3 regions of the Streptomyces sp. NBC_00569 genome follow, and region 1 is predicted to be linked to each of the others. Evidence: riboswitches for the same ligand, from Rfam matches in the RefSeq annotation. Region 1 holds a riboswitch; each other region holds the start of a gene.
The links. A riboswitch is a leader RNA that binds a small molecule or an ion and turns the genes downstream of it on or off. The one in region 1 is predicted to bind cyclic di-AMP.
Positions count from the first base shown of each region.

Region 2: another riboswitch for cyclic di-AMP. It lies ahead of OHO83_RS36835 (C40 family peptidase); the one in region 1 lies ahead of OHO83_RS43880 (transglycosylase SLT domain-containing protein).
Region 3: another riboswitch for cyclic di-AMP. It lies ahead of OHO83_RS26630 (transglycosylase family protein); the one in region 1 lies ahead of OHO83_RS43880 (transglycosylase SLT domain-containing protein).

Region 1 is NZ_CP107783.1:9,719,802-9,726,237, forward strand. Features, by position in the region: gene OHO83_RS43875 (glycoside hydrolase family 43 protein) at 1-660, opposite strand, end outside; gene OHO83_RS43880 (transglycosylase SLT domain-containing protein) at 910-1,650, opposite strand; cyclic di-AMP (ydaO/yuaA leader) riboswitch at 1,654-1,846, opposite strand; gene OHO83_RS43885 (flavodoxin family protein) at 3,221-3,958, opposite strand; gene OHO83_RS43890 (NAD(P)/FAD-dependent oxidoreductase) at 4,133-5,146, opposite strand; gene OHO83_RS43895 (isoprenylcysteine carboxyl methyltransferase family protein) at 5,143-5,667, opposite strand; gene OHO83_RS43900 (type III polyketide synthase) at 5,694-6,436, opposite strand, start outside.
Region 2 is NZ_CP107783.1:8,169,186-8,175,621, forward strand. Features, by position in the region: gene bioB (biotin synthase BioB) at 1-47, opposite strand, end outside; gene OHO83_RS36810 (8-amino-7-oxononanoate synthase) at 261-1,421, shown strand; gene OHO83_RS36815 (DUF397 domain-containing protein) at 1,405-1,641, opposite strand; gene OHO83_RS36820 (helix-turn-helix domain-containing protein) at 1,651-2,532, opposite strand; gene OHO83_RS36825 (ATP-binding protein) at 2,806-3,240, shown strand; gene OHO83_RS36830 (DUF6328 family protein) at 3,294-3,854, opposite strand; gene OHO83_RS36835 (C40 family peptidase) at 3,961-4,434, opposite strand; cyclic di-AMP (ydaO/yuaA leader) riboswitch at 4,438-4,615, opposite strand; gene OHO83_RS36840 (hypothetical protein) at 4,970-5,278, opposite strand; gene OHO83_RS36845 (ATP-dependent Clp protease proteolytic subunit) at 5,286-5,921, opposite strand; gene OHO83_RS36850 (hypothetical protein) at 6,081-6,436, opposite strand, start outside.
Region 3 is NZ_CP107783.1:5,900,048-5,906,483, reverse strand. Features, by position in the region: gene OHO83_RS26640 (FtsB family cell division protein) at 1-186, opposite strand, end outside; gene eno (phosphopyruvate hydratase) at 290-1,576, opposite strand; gene OHO83_RS26630 (transglycosylase family protein) at 1,895-2,575, opposite strand; cyclic di-AMP (ydaO/yuaA leader) riboswitch at 2,580-2,750, opposite strand; gene OHO83_RS26625 (transglycosylase family protein) at 2,920-3,840, opposite strand; gene OHO83_RS26620 (cytochrome P450 family protein) at 4,300-5,538, shown strand; gene OHO83_RS26615 (nucleoside triphosphate pyrophosphohydrolase) at 5,532-6,436, opposite strand, start outside.

The sequences.
Region 1 (6,436 bases):
GTGGGTCAGGACCGGATTGGCCGGACAAGGTTCGAAGGGGCCGGTGGGCGCGGGGCCCCGGGCCACGGAGACGGCATGACCACGCTCGGTGCCGCCCTCGGCGATCAGCAGGTACCAGTGGTCGCCCACGTGGTGCAGGTGCGGCGCCTCCGGGGCTTTGGCGCCCGGTGTGCCGGACCACAGCGGGCGCGGCTCGCCGATCGTCTCACCGGTGTACGGATCGATGCGGACCTGGGAGATCCCGGCGACCGTGACCCAGCACGCGCCGTCCTCGTCCCAGGCGAGATCCGGGTCGATGCCGGGGACACCGGGCAGCGGGACCGGGTCCGACCAGGGGCCCGCCGGGTCGGTCGCGGAGACGAGCAGATTGCCGCCGCCCGAGCTCACATTGGTCACGATCAGCCAGAAGCGACCGTCGTGATGGCGCAGCGTCGGCGCGTAGATCCCGGCGGAGGAGGGTGTGTCCCAGGGCAGCCGCAGCTGTGCGGGCCGGTCGAGGACGTTGCCGATCTGCCGCCAGTGCACCAGGTCGCGACTGTGGAAGAGCGGCACCCCGGGGACGTACTCGAAGCTCGAGCACGCGAGGTAGTAGTCGTCGCCGACGCGGCAGACGCTGGGGTCCGGGTGGAACCCGGGGATGACCGGGTGTGAGTCTGCCATGCTGTGTCTCTCCGTGATGTCGAAGCGCTTCGATTCGCGGGGAGGATATGCACGGCGGTGATGGCGTGCAAGGGGTTGAACAGGACAGAAGAAGGCCCTGAAGTCCCTTCGTGCTTACGGGACTTCAGGGCCACGGCATCATCGATGCGCTTCAACAGGCAGTCGTTGGGGAGTTCCTGCTCGTACGGCAGGCACAGGACGAGCCCGGTCCGCCCGCGACGACTGCGAGCCTGATGGTGAAACCGGCTGTCAGTACGCGCCGTTCACGTTGTCGATCGAGCCGTACTTGGCGGCCGCGTAGTTGCAGGCGGCGGTGATGTTGGCGACGGGGTCGTAGCTGTTCATCGAGGTACCGGCCACGTGGTAGGCCTTGAACGTGGGGTCGATGACCTGCAGGAGCCCCTTGGACGGGGTACCTGCGACAGCGTTGGAGTCCCAGTTGTTGATGGCCAGCGGGTTGCCGGAGGACTCGCGCATGATGTTGCGGTGGATGCCCTCGTACGAGCCGGGAATCCCGTGCTTGGCCATGATGTCGAGCGACTCCTTGATCCAGCCGTCGAGGTTGTTGGTGTAGGTCTTCTTCGCAGGGGTGGCGGTGAGCGCGGTCCGCTGCTCGGAGCGGTCGGCCCGCTCGGCGGACGCCCTGGTGGCCGCGGGCTCGGCCGGGCTCTTCGTGCCGAGCGTGAGCTTGATGCCGGGGTGGATCAGCCCCGGGTTGTCACCGACGGTGGCTCGGTTGTCCTGGTACAGCTTCTTCCAGCCGCCGCTCAGAGAGTGCTCACGGGCGATCTTGGCGAGGGAGTCGCCCTGGGCGACGACGTACGTCGTGGGGGCCGCGGCGCTCTTTGCAGCCGGGACGCCCTGGGCCGCACCGGCGCTGGTCGCGCCGAGCACCGGGAGAACGAGCACAGCCGCGCCCGTGCCTGCGACGGCGATTCCCCGGGTGAGCGAGATGGACTTGATGCGGCGGTGCTTTCCCTTTGCGGGCATGTTCTGTTTCCTCTCCGTCGCCTACGAGGTGAGCTGTCGGGTTCGGACGGGAGATGTCCGGACGCACTGCGAATGCGACTTCACCCCGAGCCGTTCCGGAAACCGGATCGGCGGCTTAACTGGGTCCCCCGCTCCTGCCGTGCGTAACCGAGTGGGTGGGGTTCCGGACAGCGGCAGGATTCGGCGTTCCATCCGGATTGACGGTGACATTAGGCGAGAAGGAGCGGGCGGAACAAGACCAGAATTCCCACAGGGGAATGTGAGAGCCCTTTCTCTGGCCACGGGAGCCCGCCGCTCTGTTTGATCGAAAAGCCCAACCTTCTTTGTGCGGAAGGGAAGTGGGCTCAGCGGAGCTCGGAGCCGGCGCCCGTCCCTGTGACAGGACTCACTGAAGGGGATACGGGTCGGGATGCCATTAGATTGCATATCAGAGTGCGATATTTCGCGTGAATGCCTCCGATATGGACAGAGCGTTTTGTACGCGGCTAATGGCGTGAAATGGCAAATTCTAAGGCAAGACGGACATACTGTCGTGTCGCTTTTGGTACCTTATGTGGTGAATTACGGTGAATATCGGTCGGGGGGTGCGGGCCGAGGAATGCCCCCTGCAGGGCTCATGGGCAGGTGTCGGTCGGGGTGGTGCCTGAACGTCGCCGTGTGCGGTTCGGCAGAAAGATCGACTGAAGCGAGGGCGACGGGCTCCGTCATGCGAGTACACGTCGCGTAGACCTGCTGATCTCGCGGAATACCCCGGGCTCAGCAGTGAAGGCTCTTATGCGGCACCTGGAGATCTTTGCCGGCTCAGGATGTGCGTGAGCTGAGGAAAGGGTCTGCAGGTGATGGGAAGTCAGTTGGGTCAGTTGCCGATCGTCACCGATATGCCGGTGAAGGTCTCGGCTCGGACCGGGAGGAAGCTGCTGAAGTCCTCTGCCGACTACGGACTTCCGGGGAGGCGCCCCTTCGCGTGGGACCTGGTCAATCCCGGGCCTCAGTGGTCGATTTGGCCGGGGACGGGAACTCGGCACGCGCCTGCACCGGGTCGGACTCGAACCGAAGACCCGCCGCCAAGAAGCCCAGGAACAGAGGCAGTTACCCCGGTGCGTGGAACGTACCGGCAACGTCGGAGTTGCGGCACCGTTCGGACGGAGGAGAAACTCGGCTGGGAGCGCCACTAAAGGCTGTTCCGAAATGATCCGCGAGTTCGTGAGGGTTCGGCCGTCTGCCGAAGATGCGGGTGCTCTTTTCGGCAAGGCCGAGATCGTGCAGCCGAGAATGGTCCGGTGCACGCTTTTGCTTGCCTTTGATTCGCCAGTCGCTCGGGATATGTGAACACTTCATCCGAGTGAAGGTGTGCTGTGCGCAAGTGCGAACGGACTTGTGGTCGTGGCGCGTTCCTGTCTTCGGGCAGGAGGCGCCGGGGTGTGCTGAGCCGCGTGACGGCCCTTCCTCAGGTCCGGTTGTGCGGCGGGCTGACGGGACGCGGCTGCTGCCGGGGGTACGCGTGCCCTCGCGGCGTGCGCGGCATCCGACCGACGCCGGGGCGGGATGCTCCGTTTCTCTGCGGGCGCCGCTACCGGTGCTCCGGGTTCTCGTAGTCGTGGCGGCAGCCGGCGTCCCAGGCGGTGCGCTGGTTGCCGTAGGCGGGGATGCCACCGAGATCCTTCAACGCCCGGGCCAGGTGCAGCAGGTTCCAGGTCATGAACGCGGTGTTGCGGTTGGTGAAGTCGTTGTCGGGGCCGCCGGAACCCGGGTCGAGATAGGAGGGCCCGGGGCCGGCCTCACCGATCCATCCGGCGTCCGCCTGGGGAGGGATGGTGTACCCCAGGTGTTGCAGGCTGTAGAGGACATTCATCGCGCAGTGTTTGACGCCGTCCTCATTGCCGGTGATCAGGCAGCCGCCCACGCGGCCGTAATAGGCGTACTGTCCTGCGTCGTTGAGAAGACTGGAACAGGCGTAGAGGCGCTCGATCACCCGCTTCGTCACGGAGCTGTTGTCGCCCAGCCAGATCGGTCCGGCCAGCACGAGGATGTCGGCGGCCATGACCTGACGGTAGAGGTCCGGCCAGGCGTCGGTCTCCCAGCCGTGCTCCGTCATGTCGGGCCACACGCCCGTGGCGATGTCGTGGTCGACGGCCCGGACGACGTCGACGTGGACTCCCTCGGCTTCCATGATCGCGGTGCTGCGCTCGATCAGGCCCTGGGTGTTGCTCGTCTCCGGCGAGCGTTTGAGGGTGCAGTTGAACACCAGCGCTCGCAGATCGTCGTACCGGGCCGGAGGTACGTCGGTGGCGGGTGACGAAGCGGTCATACGGTCCTCCCGGAGCCCTGTCGCTACATCGTGGTGCGCGGCGACTTATCCACTTTGCCCAATGCGAAGCCCGGCCGGCGGCAGCCGCCACAGCAGAACCTCCGAATGGCCCTGGTGGTCTGCACAAGCGGTCCGCTGATCCCGAACAGGAGCTGTGGGGCGATCAGAGCTCCCCTACTCCAAGGCGTGAACCGCCGCGGCGAACACCGGCGACATCCGGGACGCCGCCGGGACGACGAGACGGGCGGTGCCAGGACGGCGGCCCGCGGCCAGGAGGGCGCCGGTCAGCAGCCGGTGGCGACGGGTCAGCCGCGTCCAGTCGCGCTCGTACTCCTGCGGTCGTCCGGCGGCCAGGCAGCGCACGGCTGCCCGTGCCGTCGCAAGGCCGAGAGCGATGCCTTCGCCGGTGAGGGCGTCGAGGTAGCCCGCGGCGTCGCCGACGAGCAGGACACGGCCGGCGACTCTGCGTCGCGCGCGCTGCCGCAGGGGTCCCGCGCCACGTACGTCGGTCGCCGCCGCACCGCGGAGCGAGGCCGCGAGGGCGGGGAAGCCGGCGAGGTGCTGGTCGTAGCTGCGGCGGCAGCGACTGAGGACCGCGACGCCCACCAGGTCCTCGCCCACCGGTGTCACGTAGGCCTCGCCCTCACCGGACCAGTGGACCTCCACGAAGTCGGTCCATGGCTCGACGCGGAAGTGCCGGCGAAGTCCGTAGCGGCCGTCTTTGACGCCAGGCATCTCCAGTCCCACCGTCCGCCGCACAGGGGAGTGCAGTCCGTCCGCGGCGATCAGCCAGCGGGCTGTCGTGCCCGCCGCGGTGACGGAGTCAGCGCTCTGGCGGACTTCGCCGACCTTGCCCGTCACCATCCGCACGCCGAGATCGAGAACGCGCCGGTGAAGCGCGGCGTGCAGCGCCGTACGGCGGATGCCCAGCCCGCTGCGGTCGCGGAAGCACGCTTCGGCGCGCGCCGTGCCGTCCACGTAACGGATGCCGCGCAGTTCCTGGCCGGTGACCTCGATGCCCAGTCCTCGCAGCGCGGCGACACCGCTCGGCATGACGCCCTCGCCGCAGGCCTTGTCCACGGGCGCGGTGCGGGGTTCGACGACGACCGTCTCCAGGCCGGCGAGCGCGGCGTGGATGGCGGCGGCCAGACCGGCCGGCCCGCCGCCCGCCACCAGTACGTCGATCACGCCGCAGCGGACGTGGTCGAGGCGGCCAGGGCCCGGTTCTCGCAGCGGATGCGGACGGTGAGCAGAGCGGCGTTGAGCAGGGTGAACAAGGTCGCTGTGACCCAGGCGGTGTGGATCAGCGGAAGGGCGATGCCCTCGGCGACGACGGCCACGTAGTTGGGATGCCGCAGCCGGCGGTACGGGCCTCCTGTCACCAGAGGCAGTCCGGGTACGACGATCACCCGGGTGTTCCAGCGGGGCCCGAGCGTGCCGACGCACCACCACCGCAGGGCCTGGGCAGCCGCGAACAGGACGAGCATCGGCCAGGCCAGTGCCGGCAGGAAAGGACGGTCCGCCAGCCATACCTCGTAGAGGCAGCCGCCCAGGAGCCCGGTGTGGAGGGCGACCATCGCCGGGTAGTGGCCCTGGCCGGAGACAGTTGCCCCGCGGGCTGCGCTCCACCGTTCGTTGCGACGGGCGACGACGAGTTCAGCGACGCGCTCGCCGGCGACGGCGGCCACCAGCAGTCCGTACCAGATCATGTGTCCTCAGTCCTCCGAGATCCGAACTACCAGCGCAGCAATACGAGTTCGCAAGCGAAGCCGGGCCCCATGGCGAGCAGCACACCCGGCGTGCCCGGCGGCGGACGGTGGTCCGCCAGGGTGTCGCGCAGCACATGCAGTACCGACGACGAGGACAGGTTGCCGACCTCGGCCAAGTGACGCCAGGTCACATCGAGTGCGTCACAGGGAAGGTCGAGGGCCTCGGCGACAGCCTCCAGCACCTTGGGGCCGCCAGGGTGGCACACCCACGCAGTGACGTCCTTCCTCTTCAGCCCGTGGTCTGCGAGGAACCCCTCGACGTCATCGGCGAGGTGACGGCGCATGACGTCGGGGACCCGAGGATCCAGGACGACCCGGAAGCCGGTGTCCCTCACGTCCCAGCCCAGGAAACGCCCGGTGTCGGGATAGAGGTGGCTGCGGGTGTCCACGATCGTCGGGCCGGCGGTCTCGGCCGGGCGGTGCGCCCCGAACCCGACGACCGCGGCGGCCCCGTCGCCGAACAGCCCGGTGGCGACCAGGTTGGCCATGGTGGCGTCATTGCGCTGGAAGGTGAGCGAGCACAGTTCGACCGACAGGAGCACCGCCACGTGGTCGGGCCGGCCGACGAGGTAGTCGTGCATGCGTGCCAGGCCGGCGGCGCCACCGGCACAGCCCAGTCCGAACATGGGCAGTCTTCTGACGTCCCGCCGCAGTCCGAGGCGCACAGCGAGCCGGGCATCGATCGACGGGGTGGAGATGCCACTGACAG
Region 2 (6,436 bases), 1.6 Mb from region 1:
AGCTCGCGCCGCAGCCCCTTGTCCACCAGCGTGTTCAGCAGGTCCATGGCCCGATCCTGACCTACGTGCCCTGCTCAGGCCAAGGAGGCTTTGCACAACTCTGCCGGTTCGAGGTGTGGGTATTGCCACACCCTGGGTGGCTGGATGTCCCGCTAGTGTCTGTGCACTGCCTACAAAACTGTCTACAAAGCGGCAGTGGGCACGGGACAGCACACCCCACTCGAGAACCGGTCGCTCGACGGCCGGGCGGAGGGACTCACATGGCGGGATCGCCGTTCGGCTGGATCGACGAGCAGGAGCGCGTGCGTCGCGGCGCCGGACTCGTCCGCACGTTGCGCCCCCGCCCGTCGTCGAACCCCCTCCTCGATCTCGCGAGCAACGACTACCTCGGCCTCACGCGCCACCCCGAGATCACCGGAGGAGCGGCGGACGCGGCGCTGCGCTGGGGTGGCGGCGCCACCGGCTCGCGGCTCGTCACGGGCACCACGGAGCTGCATGCCGAACTCGAGCGCGAACTGGCCGAGTTCTGCGGTTTCGAGGCGGCGCTCGTCCTGTCGTCCGGCTACGCCGCGAACCTCGCCGCCGTGACCGCTCTCGCCCCGCACGGCTCACTGATCGTCTCGGACGCGAGCAACCACGCCTCCCTCATCGACGGCTGCCGGCTCGCCCGCGGCGCGACCCAGGTCGTCCCGCACGCCGACCCCGACGCCGTCCGCAAGGCACTCGACACGCATCAGGGACCGGCCGTCGTCGTCTCGGACTCCGTCTTCTCGGTGGACGGCGACGCCGCTCCATTGGCCGAACTCGCGGGAGTGGCAAGGGAGTTCGCGGCAGGCCTGATCGTCGACGACGCGCACGGACTCGGTGTGCTCGGCGACGGTGGCAGGGGCGCGCCGCAGGCGGCGGGGCTCTCGGGCGCCGACGACACCGTCGTCACCGTCACCCTCTCCAAGTCGTTCGGCAGCCAGGGCGGCGCCGTTCTCGGTCCGGCCCGGGTGATCGACCATCTCGTCAACACCGCACGGACGTTCATCTTCGACACGGGCCTCGCGCCCGCGGCGGCCGGCGCCGCGCTCGCGGCCCTGCGCCTGCTGCGCCGTGAGCCCGAGCGGGCCGAAAGGGCCCGCACCGTGGCCTCTTCGCTGCACGAACTCCTCACGGCCGAGGGCCTCCAGGCCGTACGGCCCGACGCAGCCGTCGTCTCCGTGCGCGCGCCGTCCCCCGAGGAGGCGGTGCGCTGGGCGGCGGACTGCCGCGAAGCCGGCCTCGCCGTCGGCTGCTTCCGTCCCCCGTCGGTGCCGGACGGCATCTCACGGCTGCGGCTGACCGCCCGTGCCGACCTGACCGGCGATCAGATCGCCGAGGCCGTACGGGTGATCAGCCGCAACGCTCCCGACTCGGCGTTCACCGCAACGAGTTGAGGAACCCCTCCCACGCGGAGGGCGAGAACAGCAGGGCGGGTCCGGCCGTGCGCTTGGAGTCGCGCACGGCGAGGAGTCCGGCCGCAGGGCCGCGGTGCAGGGGAGCCGTCTCGACGCAGTTGTTCATTCCGGTGCTTCGGCTGCTTCGCCGCCATGGCGCGTCGTGCAGAGAGGTGCTGGGAACCGCGGCGGATGGTACGTACCGAGGCAGTGCTGACATGGTGCCTCCTTACGTGCGTTCACTGTCCGGAGGGCGGTGCGCTCCGGCGATCCCGGCGATGAAATCCAACGAGTCCCCGGGCGAAAGTGCGTGGATCCGAAGGGTTTCGAAGGCGTCCGTGTACGCCTTGAGGTCTTCTTTCCGCTCGAGGTAGAGGCTACTCGTCAAATGGTCGAGAACTACTACGTCGAGATCAGAAGTGTTCGGAAATGAGAACACAACGAAAGGGCCGGTCAGTCCGACATGCTCCCCCGCGGCGAACGGCAATACCTGAAGCCGCACATGGGGAAGCTTCGCCACGGCGGCCAGCTGACGCAGCTGCTCCGCCATCACCCGAGGACCGCCCACGGAGCGCCGCAGCACCGCCTCGTCGAGCACCGCGCTGAGCCGGAGCGGGGACGCGGAACGCAGCACGTCCTGCCGGGCGATCCGCACCTCGACCAGGGCGTCGACCTGCCCGTCCGGCAGCCCGCCGAGCGCGGCCCTGGTCACCGCACGCGCGTAGTCGGGCGTCTGGAGGAGGCCCGGCACGACGGACGTCTCGACCGTCCTGACCCGGCACGCCTGCGACTCCAGGCTGATGAAGTCCCGGTAGGCGGGCGGCAGAAGCTCCCGGTAGGCGTGCCACCAGTGCTGGCCGCCGTCGTCCCCCGACCCGGTCAGCGCGACCAGCAGATCCCGTAGGCCGGGGTCCGCGACCTCGAACGCGTCGAGCAGAAGGCGCACGTCCGACGCTTTCACGCCGCTGCGCCCGGTCTCGATACGGCTCACTTTCGACTGGTGCCAGCCGACGAGCCGGGCCGTCTCGCCACTTGTGAGCCCCGCGCGGGCACGCAGTGCGCGCAGTTCCGCGCCGAGCCTGCGGCGGCGCACCGCCGGACCGTGTTTCATCCTGTCTCCTCGGACCTGTGGCCCGGCTCCTTCCGGCCCGGCGGATCGGTGTTCTGAGGCGACGGTAGAGGAAGTCGGCGGTGTACGCCCAAATGCGGTCCACCGAGGCAGAGTTCACCGCTTCGAGCGACAGATATATGCATATCTCGGGGGATCGGCTCCACGGGCCGGGCGGTAGTGGCACTCTGGCGCGAAGCACCAGTCCGGGGGTCGCCTCGAGTCATCCGCCATGTGTCGGATTCAGGCCCCGGCGAAAAAAGGGACGACGTCGCCATGGCAGATCACCAGGAAGCATCCGTCACTCTGCCGAGCGATCCCGCCTCGGTCTCCTCGGCCCGCACCTATGTCGGCGACGTACTCGCCGAATGGGGCATGCCGCGCGACGCGGAAACGGCCGACACGGTCCGGCTCATCGTCTCCGAACTCGCCACGAACGCCGTGATGCACACCCGCGGACAGTCGCCCGTCTTCACGGTCGACGTGCAGCTGGAGCGTGACGAACATCTGCGCATCGGCGTCACGGACAGCCACCCGCGCTACCCGAAGCGGCTCCCGGCCGCCGTCCAGCAGGACAACGGGCGCGGCATGGTGATCATCCGCTGGCTGACCGCCGAGTGCGGCGGAAGCCTGTCGGTCAGGCCCACCCCCGAAGGCGGCAAGACCGTATGGATCGCCCTGCCGTGGACGGTCCCTGTCCAGCAGGTGTGAGGGTCGGCAGGGGCGAAGGCCAACAGGAGGAAGTCCGGCAGGTATGAACGCGGCTACGGGGGCGGAGTGCCCGTCCCCTCTTCCTGTGCCCGGGTGAGCGAGCGCCGCGCCAGACGCGGCAGCACACCCCACAGGCCCGCGCAGACCGCGAACGTGCCCGCTCCCGCCGCGATTCCCGCCGCCCGCCCCGCCGTGACGTCCACGACGAGCAGCACGGACCCGGCCAGGGCGAGCGCCAGAACGCTCAGGCCGGCGGTGGCGAGCCGCGAGGACATCTGCACGATCTGCGGCTTGACACCGCGCCGGAACAGCGCGCGGTGCAGCGCCGCGGGCGCCGTGAGCAGCGCGGCGGCGAGCACCGCGAGCAGCAGCGTCGCGATGTAGGTCGCGCGCTGCACGGTGTCCAGCGACGGGAACCGCGCAGTGAACGCCAGCGTCAGCAGGAACGCGAAGAGGATCTGCACGCCCGTCTGGGTGACTCTCAGCTCCTGGAGCAGCTCGCCGAAGTTCCGGTCCGCGCGCTCCAGCGGCGTCTCGTGCCGGTCCCGGCCTCCGCTCGGCGGGCCCGGGTCGCGTGGGGCGTCCTCGTCGCCTGCGGTTCGGTCCTCGTCCATACGACCACGAGTACCCCATTGCGCGGTTCCGAGGCGGCCCGGGCGGGCGTGACACTCTCCGGTGCCTGGCGGGTCCCTGGAGCTCCCGGGGACCCGCCAGGCTGCGCTAGCGCACGCGCCCGTACCAGACGCGCTTCGTCCAGATCCGCTCGAGCCGCACCACGGCACCGGTCTTCGGCGAGTGCCAGATCCTCCCCTTCCCGGCGTAGATGCCGACGTGGTAGACGCCGCGGCCCGAATGGAAGAAGACGAGGTCACCGCGTTTTCGATGGGACGCGGAGACATGGCGGGTCTTGTTGTACTGCTGGGCGGCGGTGCGGGGCAGCTTCTTGCCCGCGGCCTTGAACGAGTAGAGCGTCAGGCCCGAGCAGTCGAACGTGCGCGGCCCTGTGGCGCCCCACCGGTAGGGACTTCCCTTCTTGGAGGCCGCGATCTGGAGTGCTTTCGTCGCCGGTGGTGCGGCCTCCGCTTCGGGCGCGGCTCCGGGCACCAGCAGGCTGCCACCCGCTACGGCGAGCGTGAGGGCCGAGGCGGTTCCGGCCCGGGCGAGCAGCGACGGGACACGATTGAGCGCAGTCATGCGCAACCCTTCGTCAGCCGCCTGTGAAGGATGACCTGTCGGATTCGGGCTGGCGAAGTTGCCCGGCCGCGATGTGCGGCTTCACCCCAAGGACCGGCCCGGAAAACAGCTCCGGCGGCCCGTCGTGCTCGGGTCCTCCACTCCTGCCGATCCACTTCTGTCGACCTGGCATCCGTACGGCGGCAGGACTCGGCGTCCGCACGGACCGCCCCGCCGCGGTGGCGGGGGCTTGTCGTCGGAAGGGATCTTCACGCACGAACGGCGCGAATGCAGCGCCGAATCGGCGTTGAGTGAGTGTCCTCACGGCTGGCCTGTTCGGGTGGACAGCGCACGTTTCCACCCCGTCGTCGGGGTCCCGACGACGCCCGCACCAGCAGCGGAAGGCGGAATCCCGGACTTCGCGTAGGCGTTCCGCGCAACTTTTCCGGTTCGCATGTGCGGGTGCCGGCTACTCCGTATGTGGGTACCTCTTCTGGTCCGTTTCGATCCGGGACCGGACAGTTCGCATCGGATCGCTTCGGTCTCGAACGCACCGTCAATTGACCGGCTCCGGTGGAACTGTGACCCGTTGTGCCCTTCTTTCTCCGTCCAGGACCCGCAAAGCCTGGGCGAGCGTCGTCGCGTGGACCTCGCTCTCGCCCCGCTGATGCATGAGCGTCAGAGCGTCCCTGAGGGCCGTCGCCCTGCCGACGAGTGCTTGCGCAGCGCGCAGTCCGCCATATGTGTGGTTGCTTCTGGCCGGGTTGATCCTGCCGAGCAGGTCGACCACCTCTAGATAGCGGTCGAGGAGGTCGCACTCGGCGCGCGTCAGCGCGGGCAGCGGGGGCAGTTCGGGCGGCAGCATCGTCGGCTCACCTGGCGCCGGGGGCCGAACCGGACGTCTTGCGGTTGCCGATGACCCGGTCCACGAGCCCGTACTCCACGGCGTCCTGGGCCCGGAGGATCGTGTCCCGCTCGATGTCGGCGGCGATGCGCTCGCGGCTCCGACCGGTGTGCCGTGCGAGCAGTTCTTCCAGCTGGGCGCGCATCCGCACCAGTTCACGGGCCTGGATCTCCAGGTCGCTCGGCTGTCCCTGCGCGGGCTCGGGCAGCCCCGGCTGATGGATCACCACGCGCGCGCCGGGCAGCACGGCCCGCTTCCCCGGCGTCCCGGCCGCCAGGAGCACGGCGGCGGCGGACGCGGCCTGCCCGAGGCACACGGTCTCGACCTCGCAGCTGACGAACCGGATCGTGTCGTAGATCGCCGTCATCGCGCTGAACGAGCCGCCGGGGGAGTTGATGTACAGGGAGATGTCCCGGTCCGGCGCGGCGTACTCGAGGTGCATGAACTGCGCCATGACGTCGTTCGCGGAGGTGTCGTCGATCGGTGTCCCCAGGAAGACGATCCGCTCCTCCAGGAGCTTGGAGTACGGATCGAGAGTGCGGTGCCCGGCCGAGGTGCGCTCGGTGAACTCGGGCAGGACGTAGCGGGCGGAAGGTCGGTTCATGGCACATGCCTCCGTGAGCGCGGGACTCTGTCGCTGCTTCGTAAAAAATGTACAGGACGTACAGAAAATCGGGTAGGGCGCAGGCTTCAAGGAGCGCGAAAAGGGGTCGGCCCGCGCCCGAGGCGCCGGCCGACCCCTGCTCCGCTCTCCTTGTCGTGGCTACCGGTCGCCGTCTTCCGACCTGGACAGGCGCAGCGCGAGGTGTTGCAGGAGGTCGGCGGTCTTGATGTCCGTCCGGCCCGAGTCATGCACCTCGGCGAGCTCGGAGAAGAGGAACGCGAACGCGCCCACCAGGGAGATCGTCACCGGCATCAGTGCCGCGACGGTGGCCTCCGCCGCCTCCTCCACGCTCGATTCCGCCGGGATCTCGATGGAGGGGAACACCTCTGTCACCAGGCGCCCGAGCTGGGCGTCCTCGGCCTCGATGTCGGGCTCGGCATCCTTGCTGAGCCTGCGCACCATTTCCTGGGTCTCGGTCAGGACGCCGATTGCGCGCAAGATGATCTCGCTCTGTT
Region 3 (6,436 bases), 3.8 Mb from region 1:
GAGTGCGACGACCAGGGTGCACAGGACGAGAGCCAGGAGTGCCGCGCGGCCGGTGAGGCGGGAGCGGCGGGCCTGGCGTCTGGTCTGGGAGCGGTAGACGCGCTCGGCGGTCTGCTCGCCGAGCAGACGCAGCCGGGTCGCGGTGGAGAACCGGTCACGGTCCCTGTCCCGGACTCTCCCGGCCATGTTCGCGCCTCCCCTTTACGTGCGTACGTCCCCGCACACGGTACGGGACCGGGTGCGGGGACGTACGTACGACGCTTCCTAAGGCAGTGCCTTAAGGGTGTGCTCAGCCCTTGAAGCGGGGGAACGCGCTACGGCCGGCGTAGACCGCGGCGTCGTCGAGGATCTCCTCGATGCGCAGGAGCTGGTTGTACTTGGCGACGCGGTCCGAGCGGGCCGGGGCACCGGTCTTGATCTGGCCGCAGTTCACCGCGACGGCGAGGTCGGCGATGGTGACGTCCTCGGTCTCGCCGGAGCGGTGGGACATCATGCACTTGAAGCCGTTGCGCTGGGCCATCTCGACGGCGTCCAGGGTCTCGGTCAGCGAACCGATCTGGTTGACCTTGACGAGCAGGGCGTTGGCGGAGCCCTCCTCGATGCCGCGGGCGAGGCGCTCGGGGTTGGTGACGAAGAGGTCGTCGCCGACGATCTGGACCTTGTCGCCCAGCTTCTCGGTGATGACGTTCCAGCCGGCCCAGTCGTCCTCGTACAGCGGGTCCTCGATGGAGACCAGCGGGTACGCGGAGACGAGCTCCTCGTAGTACTCGGTCATCTCGGCGGCCGAGCGGGACTTGCCCTCGAACTCGTACTTGCCGTCCTTGTAGAACTCGGACGCGGCGACGTCGAGCGCGAGCGCGATCTGCTCGCCGGGGACGTAACCGGCCTGCTTGATGGCCTCGACGATGAGGTCGAGGGCCTCGCGGTTCGAGCCGAGGTTCGGGGCGAAGCCGCCCTCGTCGCCCAGGCCGGTGGACAGACCCTTGGTCTTCAGCACCTTCTTGAGGGTGTGGTAGACCTCGGCGCCCCAGCGAAGGGCCTCGGAGAAGGACTCCGCGCCGATCGGCGCGATCATGAACTCCTGGATGTCGACGTTGGAGTCGGCGTGCGACCCACCGTTGAGGATGTTCATCATCGGGACGGGCAGCAGGTGCGCGTTCGGACCGCCGAGGTAGCGGAACAGCGGCAGGTCGCTGGCCTCGGAGGCGGCGTGCGCGACGGCGAGAGAGACGCCGAGGATGGCGTTGGCGCCGAGCGAGCCCTTGTTGTCGGTGGCGTCCAGGTCGAACATCGCCTGGTCGATCAGGCGCTGCTCGGTGGCGTCGTAGCCGACGAGCTCCGGGCCGATCTGCTCGATGACGGCGAGGACGGCCTTCTCTACACCCTTGCCCTGGTAGCGGTTCGGGTCACCGTCGCGGAGTTCGATGGCCTCGAACGCGCCGGTGGACGCACCGGACGGGACAGCGGCACGACCGGTGCTGCCGTCGTCGAGGCCGACCTCGACCTCGACCGTGGGGTTGCCTCGGGAGTCCAGGATTTCCCGGGCTACGACGACGTCGATGGACGGCACGAGCATCTCCTTCTGGGATGTGACGCAACTACGCCGGGCCGCATGGTCCGGCAACTGCTGAGCCTAACCGGCTCCGGGGCTCAAACCGGCCGACCGACCGGCCCGTGGACAAACCGAGAGCTAATTGTTTCCGAACGGAACAAAAAGCTCCGGCCGCCGACGGACGAAAGCCCAGGACCCCGCACACACCAAAACCCCGCCCCGGGTGCGACGGGGGAATGCGCACCCGGGGCGGGGAGTCCATGGGGGGACCTGGCGTGGTACCGGCCGTCCGCCGAGAGCCGGTACCCGAGCGGCCTGGAGGCTGCCGCTCTCCTCTAATACTTACTTGAGGTGGAGCTGCTGGCCCGGGTAGATCAGGTCGGCGTCCTCGACGATGTCCTTGTTCAGCTTGAAGAGCTTCGCCCAGCCGCCCTTGGTGCCGTGCTCCTCGGCGATGGTGCTGAGGGTGTCGCCGGCCTTCACCTTGTACTCGCCGTCACCCTTCTTGACCTTCTTGCCGGCCGGGGTCTCGACGGTCTTCTTCGCCTGCTGCTTCGGGGCGGCAGGCGCCGTGCGCTGCTGGCTGCGGGTGGTCGGCTGCTCGGTGCGCTCCTGCTTCTGCGGGGCGGCGGCCGGGGCGGAGCCGGTGGAGGCGGCGGACAGGCCCACGCCGCAGCTCGGCCAGGCACCCTTGCCCTGGCTGGCCAGGACCTTCTCGGCGACGGCTATCTGCTGCGCCTTGGAGGCCTTGTCGGCGCTGGAGGCGTAGGCGGTGCCGCCGTACGCGGCCCAGGTGGACGAGGAGAACTGGAGGCCGCCGAAGTAGCCGTTGCCCGTGTTGATCGACCAGTTGCCGCCGGACTCGCACTGCGCGACCGCGTCCCACTCAGAGGTGGTGGCGGCGGAGGCGCCGGTGGCACCCATCAGCGGCACGGCGACAGCGGCACCGGCGACGCCGGCGAGCGTGGCGACACGGACGGCCTTGGACGGGCGGCGGTGCTTGCCCTTGCTGGAAAACAGCATCGAGAGATCCCCTCACCGACGCCTACGAGGTGAGCTGTCGGGTTCGGGCCGGATGAGTGCCCGGTCGCACGTCCTGCGTGCGACTTCACCCCAAGCCGGTCGGTCGGCCGTCTCTCGACGGCCGGGGCCGGCACTTACCTGGGTCCCCCGCTCCTGCCTACGGCGCTTACGCGACGACTGTTCCCGTACGGACGTTGGCAGGATTCGGCGTGACATCCGACGGGGCCCGCTGTGGCGAGCGGTGATGACCGTAAGCAGTGGATCGCCCGAATTTCAAAGACGATCAGGGCCTTTGAGACCCATCTCTCACTCTCGCCAAAGCGGACAATAAGCCCGAACTGCCGCTACTTTTCGCCCGATTCGAGCCCAAGATCCAGACTCTGACCAGGAAGGATGAGGTCGGGATCGGCGCCGACCGTCTTCTTGTTCTCGGCGTACAGAGCGGCCCATCCGCCATCCACGTCATGGGTGTCGGCGATGTCCCAGAGGTTGTCGCCGGCGCGCACGGTATAGGCGCCTTCATCGGCATTCGCGCCCTTGCGCCCGTTTTCACTACCGCGCGAGGCATGGCGACCCGAACTGTCGTCAGCACGCGAGGCGCCCGCGGTATCGTCCTCGGCCGCTTCGCCGCGGTGGCGGCCGGAGGCGGGCGCGGCAGCGGAGTCCGAGCCGTCGGAGGCCTCCGACGAGGGCGCGCCGGAGGTCGAAGTCGCGTCTTCCTGACCGGACTTGTCACTCTTGGAGTCGTTCGCGGTGTTACCTGCGGTATCACCCGAGTCGTCGTGATTCTTCTCTCGGGAGTCGCCCTTCGCGCCCGAGGCCGCGGAGTCCCCCTGTCCGTCGCTCGCGTCGTCCTTCCTGGTGTCGCCGCTCGACGCGTCGCCACTGCCGGAGTCGTCGGCGGACGCGGACGGGGTCGGCAGGGCCGCCCCCGGATCGACCTTGGCCGCGGCGTCGTCCACCGTGAGGCCCGAGGTGACCGAGCAGACCGGCCACGCCCGCGGACCCTGGTCGGCGAGGACCTTCTCGGCGACGGCTATCTGCTGCGAGCGGCTGGCCTGGTCGGCGCGCGGCGCGAAGTCGAGGCCGCCGTAGTTCTCCCAGGTCTCCTGCGAGAACTGGAGCCCGCCGTAATAGCCGTTGCCCGGATCGGCGCTCCAGGAGCCGCCGCTCTCGCACTCGGCGAGCTTGTCCCACGTCGCCGTCGAGGCGGCGCTCGCGCTGGTCGCGCCGAGCAGGGGGATCGCGATGGCGGAGCCGGCCACTCCCGCGGCGACGATGAGCGCGGGAGCCTGGCGGGGGCGACGGTGACGACCGTTCCCGGTGAGCATGGAGGCGCCTTTCGGGGGCTCGGGGAATGCTGCGGCGGGTGGTGCCGCGATGACTGGTGAACGTAGCGGGAGTCGAACGCTTGTCACAAGTCGATGCAGCCGAGATCACGTGAAAGTCACAGTCTTGACGGACCGTCAGCTAAGGGGCTTTGTCCGGGCTCTACCTGATGCGGCGTGAACTCGGCCGGAAGCGTGCGCAATCCCCGCATGACGAGCCCGCCGCGCCGGAGCGCCTCCCGCGACGGAGTTCCGCGGCCGAGGAGCAGCGGCCGGAAATTCTCGCCCAAGCCGTGCCGTAATCCGCATAGTTCTTCCAGCCGTCCCTATCGCGCCAAAGCGGCTCAAGACCTCACGGGCGCCGGCTCGCAGGACGACTCCCTATACGGTCGTCTCGTGAACGCCCCGAACGCCGCACCCGAACTCTTCACCTGGGAGTTCGCCTCGGACCCGTATCCCGCCTATGCCTGGCTGCGGGAAAATGCCCCCGTCCACCGGACGAAGCTGCCCAGCGGCGTCGAGGCGTGGCTGGTGACCCGCTATGCCGACGCCCGCCAGGCCCTCGCGGACAGTCGGCTGTCGAAGAATCCCGAGCACCATGCCGAGGATGCGCAGGGCAAGAGCAAGACCGGCATTCCGGGCGAGCGCAGTGCCAATCTGATGACGCATCTGCTCAACATCGACCCGCCGGACCACACCCGTCTTCGCCGTCTCGTCTCCAAGGCGTTCACCCCACGGCGTGTGGCCGCATTCGCGCCGCGTGTTCAGGAGCTGGCGGACGACCTCATCGACCGGTTCGCACCGCAGGGCGAGGCCGACCTCATTCACGACTTCGCCTTTCCCCTCCCCATCTACGCGATCTGCGACCTGCTCGGCGTCCCCCGCGAGGACCAGGACGACTTCCGCGACTGGGCAGGGATGATGATCCGGCACGGCGGCGGCCCGCGCGGCGGCGTCGCCCGCTCCGTCAAGAAGATCCGCGGCTACCTCGCCGAACTCATCCACCGCAAGCGCAACGACCCCGGCGACGACCTGATCTCAGACCTCATCCGCGCCTCCGACCACGGCGAGCACCTCACCGAGAACGAGGCCGCCGCGATGTGTTTCGTGCTGCTGTTCGCCGGTTTCGAGACCACCATCAACCTGATCGGTAACGGCGTGTACGCGCTCCTCGGCAACCCCGAGCAGCGCGCCCGGCTTCAGGAGTCGATCGAGCGCGGCGAGCGGGAACTCCTCGACACCGGCATCGAGGAACTGCTCCGCTACGACGGCCCTGTGGAACTCGCCACCTGGCGGTTCGCCACCGAACCCCTCACCATCGGCGGACAGCAGATCGCCACCGGCGATCCCGTACTGGTCGTCCTTGCCGCCGCGGACCGCGACCCGGCCCGTTTCCATGAACCGGACACGCTTGACCTCTCCCGCCGCGACAACCAGCACCTCGGCTACGGCCACGGCATCCACTACTGCCTGGGCGCGCCGCTGGCCCGCCTCGAAGGCACGGTCGCCATCGAGACGCTGTTGCGTCGTCTGCCGGATCTGGAGCTGGCCGTCGACCGTGCCGACCTACGATGGCGCGGAGGGCTCATCATGCGCGGGCTGCGGACCCTTCCGGTGGAGTTCGCCGCTCACTGAGCGGCCGGCCCCTCCGCCGCCCGGATCGCGTCCCGGTACGCCCGGGCCGCCGCGCGCAGTGCCGCCTCCGGGTCGATGCCGTCGGCCTCGGCGCGCAGGGCGATGGCGAGCAGTTCGTAACCGACGCCCTCGCCGCCCGGCACCGGCACGTCGAGGCCGGCCGTGCGGACCCGGGATCCCAGCTTCGCCGCGAGCGCGAGGCCGGGCTGTCCCACCGGCACCCCGTCCGTGACGGACTCGCGCTGCTTCTCGACGGCCTTGGTGCGCAGCCAGTGCTCCTTGACGTCCTCCGGCGTGAGCGCCGTGTCGTCGCCGAAGACGTGCGGGTGACGGTGGATGAGCTTCTCGACGATGCCACCGGCGACGTCGTCCACGGAGAACGCCTCGTCCCCTTCCTCACCGGAGGCCTCCTCGGCGATCCGGGCGTGGAAGACGACCTGGAGGAGCACGTCCCCGAGCTCCTCGCGCAGCTCGTCCCGGTCACCGTCCTCGATCGCCTCGACGAGTTCGTACGCCTCCTCGATCGCGTACTTCGCCAGGCCCTTGTGGGTCTGCTGCGAGGACCACGGGCACTCTCGGCGGATGCGGTCCATGACCTGGACCAGGTCGAGGAGGCGCGCGCCCGGCAGGTCGTAGGAGGCCGGGAGCAGTTCCAGGTCGGGCATCGCGACGCGGCCCGAGCCGGCGAGCGCGGCCAGGCCGTCGGTCAGGCGCCGGTCGCCCTCGGCGGTGGCGACGACCACGACGGTGCGGCCCCCGGCACAGGCGTCGACGAGCTCGTGAGCCGTCGGCGCCGCCTCCCGCACCTCGATGCCGGCCTCCCGCAGATACGGCAGCTGCGGGTGCGCGGCGTCGGCGCACAGCACCTCGTCGGCGGCGTGCAGGAGCTGCCAGGCCG